4 regions of the Rhizobium mulingense genome follow, and region 2 is predicted to be linked to each of the others. Evidence: predicted binding sites of a transcription regulator. Region 2 holds the regulator's gene; each other region holds the start of a gene.
What was found. The regulator LexA, encoded in region 2, represses DNA repair genes until DNA is damaged. The targets are predictions, from matches to a motif close to TGTTCNNNNTGTGTTCNG.
Positions count from the first base shown of each region.

Region 1: a site for LexA is predicted at 1,718-1,735, ahead of PYR71_RS03155 (DNA recombination protein RmuC). Genes of this name have one in related genera too.
Region 3: a site for LexA is predicted at 1,129-1,146, ahead of PYR71_RS00905 (PA0069 family radical SAM protein). Genes of this name have one in related genera too.
Region 4: a site for LexA is predicted at 1,750-1,767, ahead of PYR71_RS13645 (helicase-related protein). Genes of this name have one in related genera too.

Region 1 covers NZ_JARFVE010000002.1:617,336-620,543, reverse strand. Annotated here, with positions in the region: gene PYR71_RS03160 (ribokinase) at 1-382, opposite strand, end outside; gene PYR71_RS03155 (DNA recombination protein RmuC) at 468-1,685, opposite strand; gene PYR71_RS03150 (globin-coupled sensor protein) at 1,889-3,208, shown strand, end outside.
Region 2 covers NZ_JARFVE010000006.1:216,207-219,414, reverse strand. Annotated here, with positions in the region: gene kdsA (3-deoxy-8-phosphooctulonate synthase) at 1-426, opposite strand, end outside; gene PYR71_RS16105 (VOC family protein) at 423-1,319, opposite strand; gene lexA (transcriptional repressor LexA) at 1,514-2,233, shown strand; gene PYR71_RS16095 (ComEC/Rec2 family competence protein) at 2,214-3,208, opposite strand, start outside.
Region 3 covers NZ_JARFVE010000002.1:151,994-155,201, forward strand. Annotated here, with positions in the region: gene PYR71_RS00895 (hypothetical protein) at 1-162, opposite strand, end outside; gene PYR71_RS00900 (glycosyltransferase family 2 protein) at 557-1,075, opposite strand; gene PYR71_RS00905 (PA0069 family radical SAM protein) at 1,215-2,372, shown strand; gene rnhB (ribonuclease HII) at 2,537-3,208, shown strand, end outside.
Region 4 covers NZ_JARFVE010000005.1:211,054-214,261, reverse strand. Annotated here, with positions in the region: gene PYR71_RS13660 (beta-ketoacyl-ACP reductase) at 1-418, shown strand, start outside; gene PYR71_RS13655 (YMGG-like glycine zipper-containing protein) at 575-835, opposite strand; gene PYR71_RS13650 (DUF3309 family protein) at 862-1,017, opposite strand; gene PYR71_RS13645 (helicase-related protein) at 1,825-3,208, shown strand, end outside.

The sequences.
Region 1 (3,208 bases), on a different contig from region 2:
CGTTCATCCTGCCGACCGCCGTCTCGGCATCGGCAGCCGTCACCAAGCCGTTGGCGCCGGGGACCACAGCGATCATGTTCTCGCCATCGCCGCCGACGAGGATCAGCGCCGTGCCTGTGGGGCCGTCGACATGCTTGACCAGGGAGAGGTCGGTTCCGGCATCATCGAGTAGGGCGAGCGCATCCGCGGCAAAACCATCCTTGCCGACGCCGCCGGCCATATGCACATAGCGACCAGCGCGGCGGGCTGCCAGCGCCTGATTGGCACCCTTGCCGCCGGCGGCCGTGGCAAATCCGTTGCCGGCGACCGTCTCGCCGGGCTTCGGCAGGCGCGCGGTCGTGGCGATGAGATCCATGTTGATGGACCCGAAAACTGTGATCATGAGGATGTCCTGTCTTTTGGAACACGCGGGTGACGTGATGTTCCAACTCTTGTATGAAATGCGGGGCAGACACTGCCCGAAGCGGTCACTCCTCGTCAACCATCCGAAGCTTGAGAAGACCGGTGCGGCTTTCCACTGATTTGGCCGGAGTCTCGTCGTCCGGCCTGATATCGCCGCTCGCCTCGAATTCCAGCGCTTCGATTTTGGCGCCGCGCCTGGTGAGCTTGTCGGCCGAGGTAACGACCATGTCGATATCCTTTTGCGCCATGGCGAAATGGCCCTGCAGCTTGCGCACCCGCTCGTCGAGACGGCCGAGATCGTCCATCAGCAGCGCCACCTCGCCCTGAATCAGATGCGCCTGCGCCCGCATGCGCTGGTCTTTCAGCACCGCCTGGATAACCTGGATCGATAGCGTCAGCAGCGACGGCGAGACGATGACGATGCGCGCCCGGTGCGCCTTCTGCACCACCGGCTCGAAATTTTCGTGGAGCTCGGCAAAGATCGATTCGGACGGCACGAAGAGAAAGGCGGTATCCTGGGTTTCACCCTGGATCAGATATTTCTCGGCAATATCGCGGATATGGATCTCCATGTCGCGGCGGAACTGCTGGCCGGCGAGCTTGGCGGCCTCGGGGCTGCCGGCGTCGCGGATGGCGTTCCACGCTTCGAGCGGGAATTTCGCGTCGATGACGAGCGGCGGCGCGCCGTTCGGCATGCGGATCGTGCAGTCCGGCCGCGAGCCGTTGGACAGCGTCTGCTGGAAGGCGTAGGCGCCCATCGGCAGGCCGTCGGCAACGATCGTCTCCATCCGCGACTGGCCGAAGGCGCCGCGCGTCTGCTTGTTGGAAAGTATCGCCTGCAGCCCGACGACGTCCTTGGCGAGCGTCTGGATATTGTTCTGCGCCGCATCGATGACCGCCAGCCGCTCCTGCAGCCGCTGCAGGTTCTCATGCGTCGATTTGGTCTGCTCGGTGATCGTCGAGTTCATGCGCTGCGACATGCCGTCGAGACGCTGGCTGATCGTCTGGTTGAGTTCGCTTTGCCGCGCGCCGAAGACCTCGGTCATCGCCGCGATCCGACCCTGCATCTCCGCCTGGATCTTCAAAAGCTCGGCCATGCGCATCGCACTTTCCCTGGCGCGCAGATCCGCCTCCTCCGCCTGTTCGCGGCGAAGCCCGGCGGCGCGCAAAAAAAGGACGATCACCAGCAGGATGAGGACTGCAAGAACGCCGCCGGCCAGCGCCAGCATGGTCGGGCTGATCGAGGCGACGGAAGCTGCGAGCGATTCGGAAGTGGCGGTCATGGCGCAACCATAACAGAACATATGGCAATATATAGATCAAAACGTGAACGAAATCGGTGATCCTCAATATCTTCCAAGGCCGCCGCGCCTTGCCGGCCCACGCGGAAAATCGCGGTCGGATTTAACGATTGCTCAACCATATTCGCCAAAAGCTGTGGCGCAGAATTCCCTCCCGCGCCGTCGCGCCAAATACAGAGATACCCATGACATCCCAGCAGACCGACAGCGCGCTCAAACAGCGTCTCGATTTCATCGAACTGGACGAGGCGTCACGCAAGTCGATGCGGGAGCTGCGCCCTGTGATTGCCGAGTTGATCGGCGGCGCCCTCGATAAATTCTACGCCAAGATTGCTAGGGCGCCCGCTGTCTCGAGCTTCTTCCCTGACAAGGTCCATGTCGGCCATGCCAAGAAGCGGCAGCAGGATCATTGGGCCAATCTTGCAGGCGGTACGTTTGATGAAAGCTATGTCGAAGGCGTGACCGCCGTCGGCCGCACCCATGCTCGCATCGGGCTGGAGCCGCGCTGGTATATCGGCGGCTATGCCCTCGTCATGTCCGAGCTCGTCAAGGGCATCATGGAGAAGCAGTGGCCGTCGGTCTTCGCGCGCCAGCAGGGCAGGCAACTGGCGGAGAAGCTGTCCGCCGTCATCAAATCGGGCATGCTCGACATGGATTATTCCATCTCGGTCTATCTTGAGACCCTGGAAGCCAAGCGCCGCGCGCTGGAAGAGGAGCGCGCCAAGGCGCAATCCGACCAGGCCATCGCGCTGGAGCAGCTGCGCCGCGGCCTGGAAGCACTGTCGAACGGCGATCTCGAAGCAACTCTGCCATCCGACCTGCCGGGTGATTTCAGGCAGATGGCCGAGGATTACAACCGCGCCGTCAGCGCTCTTCGCCAGTCTTTCGCATCCGTGCGCGACACGTCGGGCCAGATCATGAGCGGCGCCGACGTCATTTCCAATGCAACCAACGACCTGGCGCTGCGCACCGCCCAGCAGGCAGCCGGCGTCGAGGAAAGCTCGGCCGCCCTGCAGCAGCTTTCCGTCAGCGTCGGCCAAACCGCCGCCAATGCCGAAAAGGCTTCCGGCGCCGTGCGTGAGACACAGCAGAAGGCGAAGAATTCCGGTGAACTCGTCACCAGCGCCGTCTCGGCGATGGCCGGCATCGAAAAATCCTCGACCGAAATCTCCAAGATCATCGGCGTCATCGACGAGATCGCCTTCCAGACCAATCTTCTGGCGCTGAATGCCGGCGTCGAAGCGGCGCGCGCAGGTGAAGCCGGCAAGGGTTTTGCCGTCGTCGCCCAGGAAGTCCGCCAGCTCGCCCAGCGCACGGCTGAAGCCGCCAAGGAGATCAAGAACCTGATCTCGCAGAGTTCCCGCCAGGTCAATGAGGGTGTGGGCATCGTCTCCAGCACCGGCGAGGCGCTGAACGACATGATCAGCCGCATCGATATCATCAACCGATTCGTCGCCGATATTGCCGCCGCCGCCCGCGATCAGGCAACCGGCGTCGACGAGGTC
Region 2 (3,208 bases):
GACGACGCGGCCGGTCCTGGCGGCGGCGATCAGAAGATCGGTCTGGCGGCAGAGGAAGGCGGGGATCTGCAGAACATCGATCACCTCCGCCACCTCGGCGCATTGCTCGGCGGTGTGAACGTCGGTCAGGACGGGGAAGCCGAATTCCTTCTTCAGGTCAGCAAAGACCTCCATGCCCTTTTCAAGCCCGATGCCGCGTTCGGCCGAGAGCGAGGTGCGGTTCGCCTTATCGAAGGAACTCTTGTAGACGAGGCCGATGCCGAGCTTTGCGCAGAGCTCCTTCAGCGTGCCGGCAACCATGAAGGCGTGATCGCGGCTCTCCATCTGGCAGGGGCCGGCAATCAGCGACAAGCGGCCGGTATTGGAAAAGGTGATCTGGCCTTCGCCTTCGCCGATCTTGACCTCGGAATTGGTATCAGTGCTCATCGTGGTTCCTCGAAGGCAAAAAGCGCGCCCTGCCCGGGCGTGGGCTTCACCAGAATGCGATTGTTCTTGCGTGTGTATGTCACTCCGTTAGCAGCCAAATGCGCTTCTGTCACGGCAAGATCGGTGACGGTGAAGAGGATTGCCCGGCCGCGCAGGCCACGATCGGCGGCGGAAACGACAAGCTCGAAATATGCCTCCAGCCCTTCCGGCGTCATCAGGCTGATCTTGGCATTCGAGGCGGCGATCTTCATGCCGAAACCGGTTTTCTCCACCGCCGTTTGCCCGGCGGCAAGACCAACGAACGCGGCAAACGCCGCCGGCTCCGGCGTACAAAGCGCGATCTCGGCAATGCCGGTTACGCCATTGGCATGCGTCTCCAGGGCGGCGCGACCGGCCGGGAAGGCATTGATGCGCTGACAGGTGAAGAGAAAGAAGTCGGGCGCGCGCAGATCTCCTGAAAAAGCCAGTTTGAAGCTGCCGACGCTTTCCGAACCGTCCGGCATCCGCATCGACCGGCTGAACTGCAGCATCTCGCCGGCGCTCGCGCCGTTGCCGACGAACCGCCGATGATCGAGGCCGGCATCCTCGGTGAGAAAGGCCAGCGCCGAAAGTCCCTCCTCGCCGCAGCGGAAGCGGAAGGCGCGATTGCGAGCGATGAAGACATTGCCCTGGCGGGCCGCTGTCTCGCTCTCCTCGACACTCGCCACGCCGAGCGGCTCGATATAGGTTTTGTTGGCGAAAAAAACGCAGGCATTTTCCGTTCCGAACGGATGGCGCGCATCGGCGGCGACGGTAAAGCCGAGCTTGCCGAGCCTTTCGCGCGCCAGGTCGATATTGACGACTGGTAGGACGACATGATCCAGCGGGTGCGGTTTGGCGGAATGTGCGATCATGATATCCCTCCTGACACGCCAGAGATGTGCGACAGCACCACCCCCAATGCAAGACATGTGCGCCAATCCGGCGAATGAAAACAAAAATCTCGACGAGTTGGCGCGAAGTTTTACGGAAATTTAGCTACTTGCGGAACACATATGGAACATATAGTGTCTGTTCTGGATTTGTTTCAATCACGGGGTCTACGTCGATGCTCACGCGCAAACAACAGGAGCTTCTCCTTTTCATTCATGAGCGCATGAAGGAATCCGGCGTTCCGCCCTCTTTCGACGAGATGAAGGATGCCCTGGATCTCGCCTCGAAATCCGGCATTCATCGCCTGATCACGGCGCTCGAGGAACGTGGTTTCATTCGCCGCCTACCGAACCGCGCCCGGGCCCTGGAAGTGATCAAGCTGCCGGAGGCCTATAGCCCCAGTCTTCAGCCGCGCCGCGGTTTTTCGCCGAGCGTTATCGAAGGCAGCCTCGGCAAGCCCCAGCCGGTCGCCGCCCCAGCTGCCGCAAAGCCGATCGCCGACAACGGCAACTCTGTGTCCGTGCCGGTAATGGGCCGGATCGCAGCCGGCGTTCCGATCTCGGCGATCCAGAATAACACGCACGACATCATCGTTCCTGCGGATATGCTCGGCTCAGGCGAGCATTATGCGCTGGAGGTCAAGGGCGATTCGATGATCGACGCCGGAATCTTCGATGGCGACACGGTGATCATCCGCAACGGCAGCACCGCAAGTCCCGGCGATATCGTCGTTGCCCTGGTCGACGACGAGGAAGCGACGCTCAAGCGCTTTCGCCGCAAGGGTGCCTCGATCGCCCTCGAAGCCGCCAACCCGGCTTACGAGACCCGAATCTTCGGGCCCGACCGGGTCAAGGTGCAGGGCAAGCTGGTCGGCCTCATTCGCCGTTATCACTGACAGCAGACGGTCCGGATTCGGTAAAACCGTCTTTGCGCCAATCATAGGCGCGGTGGCGCATCCATGGACGCGACAAGGCGCTGAATGCGGTTGCGACCTCGAATCCCGTCTGCGCAAAGCGCAATTCAACGGAACCGGTCCTGCGCAGCGTCTCGCCGGTAAAGAGTGTCGCACCCGAGCGGCAGCGGTCGAACCGCAGGCGCACCGAGGTCACGACAACCACGCCGGCGTCGCAGGCCGGGCCGAGATAGGCGGCATTGTCGATGACGGCGACGACATGGCCATTGCCGAGCCTGGCTATACACCAAGCCTTCTTCACGCAAGAAAACCGATTTGCCTCACCGCCGGCTGCGGCGGCCACCATTGCCGTCCTCGCTTCATTCTGCTGATCGCGGGAAAGCCTGACCCGGCGGTCATCACCCTGCGCCGGGATGGCAGGCCCATCCAGCATCTTCGGCGGGTGGTGCGTCGGCAGCACCAGCGCTCTCTGCCACTGGTCGAAGATGAAGTCCGGCGGGTTTTCACGGTTGGAAGCCATCGCCGCCGGCGCGATGAGCGCGACCAAACCACCATCCTCGGATATCACCAGATCCGGCGGCCGGGAACCCGGCAGTATCAACACAATGAGCGTCGCGACGGCGAGGATCGACGTGCCGACATGGCGCAATCGGGTGCGGAGCAGCGTTAACAGCAGAAAGCCTGCCACGGCGACGGCGAAATACCAGCCGGGCAAACGGCCGAGGTCGATATTGCCGCCCCAGCCGGACACCGTCTTGGCGACCGTAATCACCAGATCGAGGCCGAAGCCGACCACCGTCCAGAGCGGAGCGTCCAGGCCGAACGGCATGAGCAACATCGCCAGCAGCCCCGCCGGCATGACGATGAAGGAGATGATCGGCATCGTCGCAAGGTTCGCCGGCAGGCCATAAGCTGTCAGGCGATGAAAATGCTCAACAGCAAACAACGCCGTGGAAA
Region 3 (3,208 bases), on a different contig from region 2:
GAAGTTTCTATCAAGGAATTTGACGACGTCGGATCGGCCTGCGCAACTGAGCATCGTCTGCGACGCTGCCGAATGCGGATGCGCGATCATCAATGTCGGCAATATGACGGCCGCCAGGCCGTAAACCATACCGCGTACGCCGTAGAACCTACCGCGTGTCATGACGCACCTCCTCTCGCCGGGAACCCGGCAGAAGAGGAGATTTTCGCTGACCTGTTCCGCCGTCCACCGGCATTCCATGGCCATCCGTTGCGAAGCGAGGCGCTTCGGCGGCGCCATGGGCGAATTATAGCGCGAAATCTGTTTGGGCGCCATTTTTTGCGCGATGTGGGATGCTTCTCCGAAGGCGACCCGCCTCTTAGAGAAAACCCTTCCCCAACCCCTCTCCACAAGGGGGAGGGACTAAGCGGTGATGCCCGGCGGCGACCGAAGAGAGAGGTCTTGCTGACTGCTATCGTTTGACAGATGGTTACGACAGCGGCTCACGTGAAGCGGTGCGACACGTTAGCCCCTCCCCTTGTGGGAGTGGTTTTGGGCGGGTGAAGCGTAGAATTGCCTACCGCGCCGCGCTCGCCACCCAGGATGGAATCAATTCACACGCGAGCTTGCGCGGCTTCTGACCCTTAACGAACTCGGCAAGGCGCATGCCGCTCCTGGCGGCGGCCAGCGCCTGGCTTTTCGGCATCAGCAGTCCAAGCTCCAGCGGCGGCGCGGCGCGGCCGACGCGCTCGAAAAACGGGCGCCGGTAACCGCGCGATGCGGTGAAGCGGGCCGGCAGCTTATTAAGCGCGATATATTCGGCAATCGCGTCGATCCAGCCGGCCTGCGGACGCGCACCCGGCTCGACGAAAAGCAGCCAGTCGCCGCGGGCGGAACCGACGATGTCCTTGATATCCCACTGCGAGTGAAACCGGCAGCCGGCCGCGTCGGCGACCCGCGAAGTGCCGTCGCGCGAGCCGTGATCGAGCACCACGACATCGCTGACAAGACCCTCCACCGCACCCGCCACCAAAACCGATAAGGTCTGGGCCAGCTCGGATTCCTGATCCTGACATTCGAGAACAACTGTCAACATTGTCTAGTCATAATGCGCCGCACAAATTTTTGCCAGCGGCGTTTTCCGCATTTTGTTCTTGCATTGTTCTCATTTTGCCGATAGGAATTTAATCAGCAAAACGGGCGGAGGCGATCGCTTCCCGCTGCGGGAGATTCCGATGAGAGAGCAGTCCCTGGCAGGGCAGGCCGCATTCGCGCCTGCCAATACGGCAGATATTGCCGATGCGATGATCGTATCCTCGGGGCTGAGGGTCGAGGTCGACCGGCGCCGCGGGCGCGGCGCAGGGCTGAACCCGACCGGCCGCTTCGAGGCGTTGCAGCGGGAGACCTTTGACGACGGCTGGCAGACGCTGGAAGAGCTTCCGCCATTCAAGACCGAGGTGCAGATCGAAAAGCCGCGCACGGCCATCACCCGCAACGAATCGCCCGACGTCGCTTTCGACCGCTCGATCAATCCCTATCGCGGCTGCGAGCATGGCTGCATCTATTGTTTCGCCCGGCCGACACACGCCTATATGGGGCTATCAGCGGGGCTCGATTTCGAGACGAAGCTGTTCGCCAAGCCGGATGCGGCAAAGCTGCTGGAGCGGGAGCTCGCCAAGCCAGGCTACAAGGTGCGGGCGATCGCGATTGGCACCAATACCGACCCCTATCAGCCGGTCGAGAAGGAATGGCGCATCATGCGCGGCATTCTCGAGGTTTTGAACAAGGCGAACCATCCGGTTTCGATCGTCACCAAGTCAGCGATGATCCTCAGGGATCTCGACATTCTGCAGGAGATGGCGGCGAAGAACCTGGTGCGCGTCGGCATCTCCGTGACGACGCTCGACCGCAAGCTTGCCCGGACGATGGAGCCGCGCGCCGCCACGCCGCCGCGTCGGCTGGAGACCATTCACACGCTGTCGGAAGCAGGGATCCAAACGGCCGTGATGGCCGCGCCGCTGATCCCGGCGCTGAACGATCACGAGCTGGAGCGCATCCTCGAATCGGCCAAGGTGGCCGGCGCCGTCGAGGCGAGCTATGTCATCCTGCGGCTGCCGCTCGAGGTCAGCCCGCTCTTCCGCGACTGGCTGTTGCAGCATTATCCCGATCGCTACCGGCATGTGATGTCGCTGGTGCGCTCGATGCGCGGCGGCAAGGATTACGACGCTGAATTCGGCAAGCGCATGAAGGGCGCCGGCCCCTATGCAAGGCAGATCGCCCGGCGCTTCGAAATGGCGGCGAGGCGTTTCGGCCTGACGCGGCGTGGTCTGCCGCTGCGCGACGATCTGTTCGTGCCGCCTGATGGCAGCGGCGTCCAGCTGTCGCTGCTCTGATTTATAGATTTGCGCATCGGCCCATCGAGAAACCGCCCTGTTTTCGAGCCCGAGCGCAATTCCCGCGGATGGCCCTGACCGCTACCATCCGCCGGACCGTCCCCGGCCGCCGCCCTGATCCGGGGACTTGCGGGAAATCGGGTTGGCGTGCGAGGTTCAGCCGCATGAAACCTCGCACGCCACCCGATTCTCCCCTGCTTTTCGACACGGCTCCGCTCGTGCCGGATTTCCGCCTGGAGCTCAAAGCCCGCAAGGCCGGCCACTGGCCGGTTGCCGGCGCCGACGAGGCCGGCCGCGGGCCGCTTGCCGGGCCGGTCGTCGCCGCCGCCGTCATCCTCGACCCGAAACGCATCCCCGAGGGCCTCAACGATTCCAAACAGCTTTCGGCGCAGCGGCGCGAGGAATTGTTCGTGCAAATTCTCGCGACCGCGACCGTCTCGATCGCTTCTTCCAGCTCGACGCGCATCGACGAGACGGATATCCGCAAGGCAAGCCTCGACGCGATGCGCCGCGCCATCTGCAGCCTCGCCGTTCCGGCAAGCTACGTCCTGACCGATGGGCTCGACGTGCCGCCCGGCCTCGATTGCCCCGGGCAGGCCGTGGTCAAGGGCGATGCCCGCTCGGTCTCGATCGCCGCCGCCTCGATCGTCGCCAAGGTGACGCGCGACCGGATGATGGCCCGCGCCCACAATGTCTTTCCGGATTACGGCTTTGCCGCGCATGTCGGCTACGGCACGGCGCAGCACCGCGCCGGTATCGAGAAGCATGGCCCCTGCTCCCTGCACCGAATGAGCTTCCGGCCGCTGCGCAAGGGCGAGGACGGGCCCGAGATGGAT
Region 4 (3,208 bases), on a different contig from region 2:
CAATACCAATCTCACCGGCCTGTTCAACATGACGCATCAGGTCTGGACCGGCATGCGCGACCGCAGCTTCGGGCGCATCGTCAACATCTCCTCGATCAACGGCCAGAAGGGCCAAATGGGCCAGGCGAACTATTCGGCCGCCAAGGCCGGCGATCTCGGTTTCACCAAGGCGCTTGCGCAGGAAGGCGCGGCGAAAAACATTACGGTCAACGCCATCTGCCCCGGTTACATCGGCACGGAAATGGTGCTTGCCGTGCCGGAGAAAGTGCTGAACGAACGGATCATTCCCCAAATTCCCGTCGGCCGTCTCGGCGAGCCGGAAGAGATTGCCCGTTGCGTCACCTTCCTCGTCTCCGATGATGCCGGCTTCATCACCGGTTCGACGCTGACGGCCAATGGCGGGCAGTTCTTCGTCTAGCCCATTCTCCGATCACGTGGATCGAAAAGGGAGCGCATCCGGCTGGATGCGCTCCTTTTCTGTCCCGGCATGCCACCGTTGGCGCTGACGGCCACGGCGAGCAAAGAAAAACGGGCGCCGAAGCGCCCGTTGGGAAGTCCGATATGCGTTTGTCGATCAGTAGCGGCAACGGGCCTCGTAGCGGCGGCCGTAGCGGTCGCGATAGATGCAGTAGCCGCGGCGTTCAACCGACTGGCCGATCAGAGCGCCGGTCAGACCGCCGGCAACGGCGCCGACAGCGGCACCACCCCAGCTATTGGTAACGGCGCCGCCGATAACCGCACCGGTGCCGGCGCCGATCGCCGTGCCCTGCTCGGTCGCCGTGCAGGATGCGAGAGCGCCCACGAGCGCGCCAATGAGAACAATCTTCTTCATCATGTCGTAACTCCCCAGGTTGTCGGGCTTTAGATGCGGCCCATTAGTACAAGGATAATGATAATGACGAGAACTAGCCCCAAACCGCCGGAAGGTCCATAGCCCCAGCCACGGCTATAACCCCAATTCGGCAAGGCTCCGATCAAGAGCAGAATGAGGATAACGAGAAGTATCGTGCCAAGCATGGTGTGTTTCCTTCATTTCATCCGCAATCTGAATGGACAAGAAACACGCATTGGCGATTTTTGTTCCCGGTTGAGCGCGCGAATTGTGGTGCGAGGAGATTCATGGTTTGCGATCCGTGTTCCCCGGTAAATTGTCAATATGGTTAAAAAGATGTTTAAATACAATATGTTGCGGCGAACAAAGCGGAAAAGTCGCTATGTCGCCGATTCGTCGGTGATTCGTTCCGTTTTTGATCGACCGATCGCACAAGCGGTTTCCCGGGTGTAGACTGTGTGAATTTCGTGGTCGAAAGGTTAACGCCTGTCCGAAGCATCAGATGCGAGGATCTGTCGCCTGCCTGCATCTAGCGGCGGGTGGCGGCGGCGCCACCAGATCTTGCCGTGAACGAAAGGTGAAAGCGGTTCGGTCGGCGATTCGTCTCCGCTTCGTTCCGGATTTGGTCGAGAAATTAATGTGGGGTGGAATTTTCGACCGGCAAAAAGCGCGCGACAGACCGCCGGCAAGGCGACGGAAATGCGAAGGGACAGATTCTCGCGATTCAGCATCTAGTAGGAAAAAGTGATTCAAAATCAATACTTAGCCGTGAACAAAAGCTGAATCAGCGGGAGTCAGCGATTCGTCGCTGATTCGTTCTCAGGCTGTTCCGAATCTGAAATGCGGGCGCTCCCGATGACTCGCAAAGGTCGTAATTGCGGAAGCATTTTAAAATCTGCCCTTGCGTTTGCGGCGATAGCTGTCCATGTGTTCTGTGCCTCCGTCGCGAGGCGACAGTTTTCCTGGGGCCGCCTGCCTCAATTGCATGGACGATGACTCTGACTTCGCAGCCGATGATTCTGAGCGGGCGCGGTGTGACCGCGATGCTCGGACCAACCAATACCGGCAAGACCCATTATGCTATCGAGCGCATGGTCGCACACGGGACCGGTGTGATCGGCCTTCCGCTCCGGCTGCTGGCGCGCGAGGTCTATACGCGGGTGGTGGAGAAGGTCGGTGTGCAGAACGTGGCGCTGGTCACCGGTGAGGAAAAGATTTCGCCCGTCAATGCACGTTTTTCGGTCTGTACCGTCGAAGCGATGCCGCGTGAGACCAAGGCCGCCTTTGTCGCGATCGACGAGGTGCAGCTTGCCGGCGATCTCGAGCGCGGCCATATCTTCACCGACCGAATCCTGCATCTGCGCGGTCGCGAGGAAACGCTACTGCTCGGCGCGGCAACGATGCGGCCGATCCTGCAGCAGCTCCTGCCCGGTATTACCATCGTCGAGCGGCCGCGGCTTTCGCACCTTTTCTACGCCGGACAGAAAAAGATCACCCGGCTGCCTCAGCGCTCCGCAATCGTCGCCTTTTCGGCCGACGAGGTCTATGCCATCGCCGAGCTCATCCGCCGGCAGCGCGGCGGCGCGGCTGTCGTGCTGGGGGCGCTCAGCCCGCGCACCCGCAATGCGCAGGTGGCGCTTTACCAGGCGGGCGACGTCGAATATCTGGTGGCGACCGATGCGATCGGCATGGGACTGAACCTCGATGTCGATCACGTTGCCTTCGCCCAGGACCGAAAATTCGACGGGTACCAGTTCCGCAACCTCAATCCGGGTGAACTCGGCCAGATCGCCGGCCGCGCCGGGCGGCATGTGCGCGACGGAACCTTCGGCGTCACCGGCCAGGTCTCGCCCTTCGACGAAGAGCTTGTGCAGCGCATCGAGGGTCACGAATTCGACAACGTCAAGGTTTTGCAATGGCGCACGACCGAGATGGACTTCTCCTCGATCAACGCGCTGCGCGCCAGCCTCGAGGCGGGACCGCGCGTGGCAGGGCTGACGCGAGCACTGCCCGCGGTCGACCAACAGGCGCTGGAACAGCTTTCGCGCTATCCGGAGGTCATCGATCTCGCCGATCGGCCGGCCCGCGTCGAAAAACTCTGGGAGGCTTGCGCACTTCCCGACTACCGGCGTATCACTCCGGCACAACATGCCGATCTTATCTCGACCCTCTTTTCCGATCTCGTCCGCTATGGCACGGTGAACGAGCAGTTTCTGGCGGAGCAGGTTCATCGCTCCGACCGGACAGATGGGGAAATTGACACGCTTTCGGCGCGAATCGCGCAGATAAGGACCTGGACCTATGTTTCGAATCGGCCCGGTTGGCTGGCTGATCCGACACATTGGCAGGAAAAGACGCGGGAAATCGAAGATCGAT